2 regions of the Lysobacter sp. TAF61 genome follow, and region 2 is predicted to be linked to the other one. Evidence: predicted binding sites of a transcription regulator. Region 2 holds the regulator's gene; the other holds the start of a gene.

Region 1 (4,413 bases), on a different contig from region 2:
GTGTCGAACTGGCCGGCACGCTCGCAGAGATCGCGCGGCACACGCTCAAGCGCGAGTTCCGCAACATCGATCCTTCGCATGCGCGCGTCCGGCTGGTGGAAGCCGGGCCACGGGTGCTGGCGTCGTTTCCCGAGTCGCTGTCCGACAAGGCGCGGCGCCAGCTGGAGAAGCTCGGCGTCGAGGTGGTGACGGGTACGCCGGTCAGCCGCATCGATGCGCGTGGATACACATTGGGCGAGCAGTTCGTTCCCGCACGCACGGTGTTGTGGGCCGCAGGCGTTGCGGCATCACCGTTGGGGGCGTTGCTTGGCGTGGAGCTCGATCGTGCCGGGCGCGTGCCGGTTGCGGCCGACCTGAGCGTGCCGGGCCATCCGGAGATCTTCGTCGCCGGCGACCTGGCCAGCGTGGTGCAGGACGGCAAGCCGGTGCCCGGCGTGGCCCCGGCGGCGAAGCAGATGGGTGCGCACGTCGCCGCGGCGATCCGCGCGCGGCTCTCGGGCAAGCCGGCACCGGCGTTCCGCTATCGCGATTTCGGCAACCTCGCGACGATCGGGCGCATGGCCGCGGTCGTCGACCTGCATGGCTTCAAGCTGTCAGGGTTGCTGGCGTGGTGGTTCTGGCTGGCGGCGCACGTGTTCTTCCTCATCGGCTTCCGCAACCGGATCATCGTGCTGATCAACTGGGCGTGGGCGTACTGGAGCTACCAGCGGCACGCGCGGATCATCCTGGGGCAGGACAAGCCGGCGCCCTGAGCTCCGTCATCCCGGCGAACGCCGGGATCCATTTTGCTAACGAAAACGGCCCGGTTTCCCGGGCCGTTCTGCATTGCATGCCGCTGACGCTTACGCCGCGAACAGCGCGCGCATCTTCTTGAGCGCGTTGGCTTCGATCTGGCGGATGCGTTCGGCGCTGACGCCGTACTCGTCGGCCAGTTCCTGCAGCGTGATCTTGCTTTCGTCGTCGAGCCAGCGGCGCTTGATGATGTCGCGCGAACGCGCATCGAGTTCCTGCAGGCCTTCGCGCAGCAGCGCCAGGTGACCGTCTTCCTCGTCTTCGCGCTCGTAGGTCTGCGAGGGATCCTCGCCATCGGCGCGCAGGTAGGCCACCGGCGACGGCGGGGCGCCATCGTCGTCCTCGTCCGGCGCGTCGAAGCCGATGTCACGGCCCGACAGACGCGACTCCATCTCCAGCACTTCGCGCTCGGAGACGTTGAGGTCGCGCGCCACGGCACGGACTTCCTCGGCGTTCATCCAGCCCAGGCGGGTCTTGGACTTGCGCAGGTTGAAGAACAGCTTGCGCTGCGCCTTGGTCGTGGCGACCTTGACGATGCGCCAGTTCTTGAGGATGAACTCGTGCATCTCGGCACGGATCCAATGCACGGCGAACGACACCAGGCGCACGCCCTGATCGGGGTCGAAACGCTTCACGGCCTTCATCAGGCCGATGTTGCCTTCCTGGATCAGGTCGCCGATCTGCAGGCCGTAGCCGTTGTAGCCACGGGCGACGTGCACGACGAAGCGCAGGTGCGAGTGCACCAGCTCACGGGCGGCGTCGAGGTCTTCGCCTTCGCGGAAACGGCGGGCCAGCGCCTGCTCGTCCTCGACGGTCAGCACCGGGATGCGGTGCACCGCGTTGACGTAGGCGTCCAGCGAGCCCAGCGCGCTCGGCACGGGGATGTTGTTGGCGACCAGCGCAGTGGACAGGCCGCTGTTTGTAAGGCTGTTCGTGGTCATGGCAGGCATCTTAGCAGTCGGATTGTAGGACTGCTAAAGGCCCTGGAAGTTCCGCACTGTTGCGGTGGCAGAACAATGGAACTGTTCAGGTTGGGGATTGCGCCACAGACGCAGTCAGACAGCCAAGGCAGCCCGGGGCGGCAATGACCAGTCTATTCCGGCCTGGCCGCGGCGCTGCAGGTACTCGTTGGTCGCCGAAAAATGGCCACTGCCGAGGAAACCCCGATGGGCCGACAGCGGCGAGGGATGGGGCGCACGCAGGACCCTGTGGCGGCGCGAATCGATGACCTTGCCCTTGGCCTGGGCGTAGCTGCCCCAGAGCAGGAACACGAGGCCCTCGCGCTCGCGGTTGAGCGTGTCGACCACGTGGTCGGTGAAGCCTTCCCAGCCCTTGCCCTGGTGCGCGCCGGCGCGTCCCTCCTCGACGGTCAGGACGGCATTGAGCAGGAGCACGCCGCGGCGGGCCCACGGCAGCAGGCAGCCGTGGTCGGGCCTGGCCACGCCGAGGTCACGTTCGATCTCCTTGAAGATGTTGAGCAGCGACGGCGGCACCGGCACGCCGGGCAACACCGAGAAGCACAGTCCGTGGGCCTGGCCGTGGCCGTGATACGGGTCCTGGCCGAGGATGACGACCTTGACGTCATCAAACGGGGTCGCATCGAAGGCGGCGAAGATGTTCGGACCGGGCGGGTAGACATTCACGCCGGCCGCCTTTCGATCGCGCAGGAAACCCGACAGTGCCTGCATGTCGGGACGCTGCAGGTAGTCGCCTATCCGTTCTTTCCAGGACGGCTCGAGATGGATCCTGGCCGAGCCGCCCGGGTCCGCCCGCTCGCCGCCGTCGTTCATGCGTCCAGTGCCGCCTGCTCCGGCAGCCGCGACAGGCGCAGCTGGAACAGCGTCTTGGTGATCAGCAGGCGCTCTTCAATCGGCTTGAGCACCAGGTCGTTGGCGCCGGCGCGCAGCAGCGCGCTCTGGTTGTGGGCATTGGCGTCGCCGGTCATCACCAGCACCGGCAGGCGGCGCTTGCCGTGGCCGAAGTCGTGGCGCAGGCGTTCGAGCAGGTCGTTGCCGCTGAGCGCGCCTTTCAGATAGACGTCGGTCAGCACCAGGTCGGCGCCGATGTCGTCCTGGCCGCGACGGGTCTCGAGGAACTCCAGCGCTTCTTCGACACCGATGAAGTGCAGCACGCTCAGGCCGGCGCGTTCGAGCATGCGCTTGGTTGCCAGGGCGACGACCTTGCTGTCCTCGACGTAGAGCACGCGCGCGCCGGGGATCGGCTGCGGCTGCACGTAGCCGCGGATGAAGGCCGCCAGCGCGCTGTGGCCCAGGCCCTTGTCGAAATAGTCGGTGACATCTTCGGTGAAGCTGCGCGATTCCAGGTGCGACTGCGCGTCGCCGGAGACGACGATGATCGGCACGTAGGCCTGACCGGCCGACTCGCGCACGGCGCGCGCCAGGGCGATGCCGTCGCCGTCGGGCAGCGACAGCGATGTGGTGACCAGATCGACCGGGCCTTCGGCCAGCGCCGCCTGTGCTTCGGCGATGCCCGCACACGGCACGACCACCGCGTCGGCGAGTTCGCGCGTGAGCACGTCGCCGATCAGCTTGCGCACCAGCTTGGAACCGTCCACGACCATGATCCGCGGCGCGGTGCTGGCGAGGTGTCGAAGGTCGTGGGAACTCATGCCTGGATCACTTACGAAATGGGCCGGGTCTGGCGCAGGTAATGACCGGTAACGAAACCGGCACCGATCCAGCCGAGCAGGCCGGACCCGAAAACAATCGCACCCGCATGCGCCAGGTCGAAACCCTCCAGCGCGAAGCTGCTGCCGTAGCTGCGGGCGAGGTCGGCCAGCGGCACGCGCAGCGCCAGGTCGGCCGCGGTGAGCAGGGCCAGCGCGATCAGGCCCGCAACCAGACCGTAGCTCAGGCCGAGATAGAGGAACGGGCGACGGATGAAACCGTCGGTGGCGCCGAGTTGTTGCAGCACGGCGATTTCTTCGCGTCGCGACTGGATGTCCAGGCGCACGGTGTTGCCGACCACCAGCAGCGCGCCCAGGCCCAGCAGCATGCCCAGCACCCAGGCCAGGCGCACGCCGAAACGCAGCCAGCTGTCCAGGCGCTGGCGCCAGCCGGCATCGTGCTGGACGACGTCGACTTCGGGCAGGTTCTCGAGCGATGCGGCGAGCTGGGCCTCGTCGCCCTTCGGGCTGACGATCAGCACGCTCGGCAACGGATTGCCCTCGCCTTCATCGGACGCGACCGCGGATATCGCGTCGCCCAGGCCGCTGCGCTCACGCAGTTCCTGCATGCCCTGCTCGGGCGTGCGCAGTTCGAGCGCGGCGACATCGGCGCGACCGCGCAGCTCGTCGGCGAGCGCACGGGCGCGGTCGAGCGCAACCGAGGGCTTGAGGAACAGGCTGATCTGGCGCGCCTGCTGCACCGAGCCGGTGAAGCGTTCGATATTGCCCAGCGCCGCCCACAGGCCCAGCGGCAGAGTGATCGCCACCGCCATCACGCCAATGGTGAGTGCGGTCGCCCAGGGCTTGTGGAACATCCGACCGAGGCTGGCGACGAGGCTGTAGAGATGATGGTCGAACCAGGCACCCAGGCGCGAACGCGGCGCCTGTGGGCGCGGCTTGGCGGCTGCGGGCTGCGGCTTGGCCGCTTCCGGCGA
Region 2 (4,413 bases):
ATCGTGTGGGCCTGGTTCTACGAGTGGAAGAACGCCGAGTGGGACTGGAACACGTCGCTGTACTTCTCGGTGGTCAGCTTCGCCACGCTCGGTTACGGCGACGTCCTGCTGCCGCCGCAATGGCGGCTGGTCGGCGCGCTGCAGAGCCTGGTAGGCGTGCTGCTGGCGGGCTGGTCGGTGGCGCTGCTGGTGGCGGTGCTGCAGACGACGCTGCGCAAGAAGGCGGCCGAGAGCAATATTCCTCTCGAATAGGATCGCTGCAGGCGCGAACATCTTCGCGCCTGGAGGAAGTATCCGGAGTCAGACGTCGGCCAGCAGCCGCTTGGCTGCAGCGCGCGCTTCGCGCGTGAGTTCGACGCCGCCGAGCATACGCGCCAGTTCTTCCTCGCGCTGTTTGGCATTGAGCAGCTGCACCGCGCTCTGGGTGACGCCCTCGCTGGCGGCCTTGCTCACGCGGTAATGGGCATGGCCCTGCGCCGCGACCTGCGGCAGGTGGGTCACGCACAGCACCTGACGGCTGGCGCCCAGCGCGCGCAACTTCTGTCCGACGATCTCGGCCACGGCGCCGCCGATGCCGGTGTCGACTTCGTCGAAGACCATCGTCGGCACCGCATCCAGTCCGAGCGCGGCGACTTCGATGGCCAGCGAGATGCGCGACAGTTCGCCGCCGGAGGCGACCTTGCGCAGGGCCCGCGCGGGTTGCCCCGGGTTGGCCGCGACCAGGAACTCGACGCGCTCGCCGCCCTGCGGATCGGGGCGGTCGGTCTCGAGCGGCTCGATCTGGACGTCGAAGCGGCCGCCGCCCATGCCCAGTTCCGAAATCAGGGCGGTGGTGCTGGCCGACAGGTTCGCTGCGGCTTCGCGGCGCATCCGGCCAAGGGCGTCGGCGGCCTGGCGCCAGTCGCGACGCGCGGTCTCGATCTCGCTGTCGAGGCGGGCCAGGCGCACGCCGGCACCTTGCAGGGATTCCAGTTCGGCGGCGATCGCATCGCGCTGGGTCGCCAGCTGCTCGGGCGGAACCCGGTGCTTGCGTGCCAGTTCGTGGATGCGGGTCAGGCGCTGTTCGATCGCTTCCAGGGCGGAGGGATCCAGGTCGAGGTCGCTGCGCACGCGGTCGAGCAGGGCCAGGGCCTCGTCGACCTGGATCGCGGCGGCGTCGAGCATGCCGTCGACATCGCCCAGCCGCGGTTCGTGTTCGAGCACGCGCTGCAGGTCGCTGCGCACCTGCTGCAGGCTGCGCGACAGCGATGGGCCTTCGTCGCCGCCGAGGCGGGCGAAGGTGCCTTCGCAAGCCGAAATCAGGTCGGCGGCGTGGGACTGGCGGCGGTGGTCATCCTGCAGGCGGGCGATGGCGTCGGCCTCGAGGTCCTCGCGGTCGAGCTCGCCATGCTGGTGTTCCAGCCAGCCGATGCGGTCGGACACGTCGCCCTTGGCCGACAGTTCGTCGCGCTCGGTCAGCAATGCGCTCCAGCGCGCCGCGGCAGTGCCGACAGCCGCCAGTTCGGCATGGGTACGGCCGAAGGCGTCGAGCAGCGCCAGCTGGCTGGGGCGCGACAGCAGCGCCTGGTGTTCGTGCTGGCCATGGATCTCGACCAGCAGCGCGGACAGCTCGCTGAGCTGGCCCAGGGTGACCGGGCGGCCATTGACCCAGGCGCGCGAGCCGCCGTCGGCGCGGATCACGCGGCGGATCTGGCAGGGGGCGTCCTGGGAGGCATCGTCTTCGTCGAGCTCGTTGTCGCGCAGCCAGGCGCGCGCCAGCGGGACGTCGTCGAGGCTGAAGCCGGCGACCAGTTCGGCGCGATCGGCGCCATGGCGGACCACGCCGCTGTCGGCGCGCAGGCCCGAGATCAGGCCCAGCGCATCGACCAGCAACGATTTGCCGGCGCCGGTCTCGCCGGAGATGACGGTCAGGCCGGGGCCGAAGCCGAGCTCGGCTTCGTTGACCACGGCGAACTGCTTGAGGGAGAGATGGACGAGCATGGAGCGCGATTGTGCCTCTTGTCGGTTGCGGCGTGATAGCGGGGCGGCGTCTCGCAGGTTCAGATCGGCGGCGTCGGTCGCGAAAAGCCTTGCACCGGCCCGGGCTGCGCTCTATCAATAGCGACGCCATGAACCGCAAAACTGCCGATCCCACCCTGGACCCGCGTGCACGGCAGCTGTTGCGCACCCTGATTGGCCGCTATATCCACAGCGGCGAACCGATCGGCTCGCAGACCCTGGCCCGCCATGCCGGCCTGGACGTCAGCGCGGCGACCATCCGCAACATCCTCTCCGACCTGGAAGACGCCGGCCTGCTCAGCGCGCCGCACAGCTCGGCCGGGCGCATCCCGACCGCGCAGGGCTACCGCCTGTTCGTCGACTCGCTGCTGCAGGTGCGGCCGCTGCCCGACAGCGACCTGGCCCGCCTTCGCGGCGAGCTGCCGGCCGGTTCCGGCACCCAGGCGCTGCTGGGCAGTGCCTCGGAGCTGTTGTCGGCGATGACCCACTTCGTCGGCGTGGTCAGCGTGCCCCGGCGCGAGCAGTTCGCCTTCCGCCGGATCGACTTCGTCCCGCTCGACGGCGCCCGCGTGCTGGCAATCCTGGTTTTCGCCGACAACGAAGTGCAGAACCGCATCGTCCAGACCCGCCGCCCGTTTGACGCCGGCGAACTCGAGCGCGTCGCCAACTACCTGAACGCCCATTTTGCCGGGCGCACCGTGGCCGACATCCGCGCCACCCTGGTGCGCGAGCTGCGCAGCGCCCAGACCGAGATGCAGACGCTGTTGACGCAGTCGGTGGAGCTGGCCGAGCAGGCCCTGGCCCCGGGTGGCGACGACATGGTCCTGTCCGGGCAGACGCGCCTGATGGGCGTGCAGGAGCTGGCCGACCTCGACCGACTGCGCGACCTGTTCGATGCCTTTGCCCGCAAGCGCGAGATCCTGCAACTGCTCGAGCGCACCGTGCAGGCGCCGGGTGTGCGCATCTTCATCGGCGAAGAAACCGGCCTGGCGCCGCTGGAGGGGATGTCGCTGGTGACCGCTCCCTACGTCGCCGCCGGTGGCAGTGGCCAGGTACTGGGCGTGCTCGGGGTGATCGGGCCGAGCCGGATGGCCTATGACCGGGTGATCCCGGTGGTGCAGGCCGCCGCCGACGCGCTGGGCGCGGCGATCCATTCGGAGTCCTGAGGTCCCGTCCCCCGGCAGGTCCGTGAGGGCAGGGCCCACGGCTCCGGCCCCGGACCGTCCCTGACGCCTCCCGGGCGCGGCCTGGCCGCTGCCAATGGAACAGTTCGTCTTGAAACCTCGCGGGGCGGCCCCATTGCTGCCCTGTCGCGCATGAGCGCGGATTTCCGAATGTTTGGCGCCCCTGGCGCAGGGATGGAGCACCGCATGACCCACATCGACCCGATTGAAACCCCCGACAACGACACCCCGGACCTGGCCGGCGGCACCGCCGACGGCGCCTCGCTGGCCGCCCAGCTTGAGGCCGTCCGTGCCGAACTGGCGCAGGTGCGCGAAGAGTCGCTGCGCGAACGCGCCGAACTCGACAACCAGCGCAAGCGCATGGCCCGCGACATCGACATGGCGCGCAAGTTCGCCAACGAGCGCGTGCTCGGCGACCTGCTGCCGGTGATCGACAGCCTCGAAGCCGGCCTCACCATCCAGGCCGACACCGCCCAGCACCTGCGCGAAGGCATGGAGCTGACCCTGCGCCAGCTGCTCAAGGTCGTCACCGACAACGGTCTGGTCGCGATCGATCCGGCCGGCAAGAGCTTCAACCCGGAGCAGCACCAGGCGATGAGCATGGTCGAGAGCGCCGGGCATGCACCGGGCGACGTGGTCCAGGTCTACCAGAAGGGCTGGCTGCTCAATGAGCGCCTGCTGCGCCCGGCGCTGGTGGTGGTGGCCAAGCACGACTGAACGAGCGGGGCAGGCAGGCGCCATGCGGCCACTGGTCGCTTGAAGAGCCCGCCGCCGGCCCCCAGATAACGCACATCGGCGCCACTGCAGATTCGGCGCCACTCAATTTCAAGCATTAGCGAGGGAGCTACACACATGGGCAAGATCATCGGTATCGATCTGGGCACGACCAATTCGTGCGTCGCGATCATGGAAGGCGGCAAGGCCAAGGTCATCGAGAACGCGGAAGGCGATCGCACCACGCCTTCGATCGTGGCCTTCACCAAGGACGGCGAAGTCCTGGTGGGCGCCTCGGCCAAGCGCCAGGCCGTCACCAACCCGAAGAACACCTTTTTCGCGGTCAAGCGCCTGATCGGCCGCAAGTTCACCGACGCCGAAGTCCAGAAGGACCTCGACCTGGTGCCGTACAAGATCGCCCAGCACGACAACGGCGACGCGTGGGTGGCCACGGCCGACGGCAAGAACATGGCGCCGCAGCAGATCTCCGCTGAAGTGCTGGCGAAGATGAAGAAGA

What was found. Region 2 encodes HrcA, which represses chaperone genes, less so after heat shock. Its sites were predicted from a motif close to TTNGCACTCNNNNNNNNNGAGTGCNAA; they were not measured.
Region 1: rpoH (RNA polymerase sigma factor RpoH) is a predicted target of HrcA. The motif match lies at 1,744-1,770, and genes of this name have one in related genera.

Annotation. Positions count from the first base shown of each region.
Region 1 covers NZ_JBFRDH010000002.1:221,318-225,730, forward strand. The annotation lists gene AB4Y64_RS05450 (NAD(P)/FAD-dependent oxidoreductase) at 1-752, shown strand, start outside; gene rpoH (RNA polymerase sigma factor RpoH) at 843-1,733, opposite strand; gene ung (uracil-DNA glycosylase) at 1,848-2,582, opposite strand; gene AB4Y64_RS05465 (response regulator) at 2,579-3,421, opposite strand; gene ftsX (permease-like cell division protein FtsX) at 3,433-4,347, opposite strand.
Region 2 covers NZ_JBFRDH010000001.1:184,115-188,527, reverse strand. The annotation lists gene AB4Y64_RS00870 (potassium channel family protein) at 1-252, shown strand, start outside; gene recN (DNA repair protein RecN) at 301-1,980, opposite strand; gene hrcA (heat-inducible transcriptional repressor HrcA) at 2,109-3,164, shown strand; gene grpE (nucleotide exchange factor GrpE) at 3,369-3,899, shown strand; gene dnaK (molecular chaperone DnaK) at 4,035-4,413, shown strand, end outside.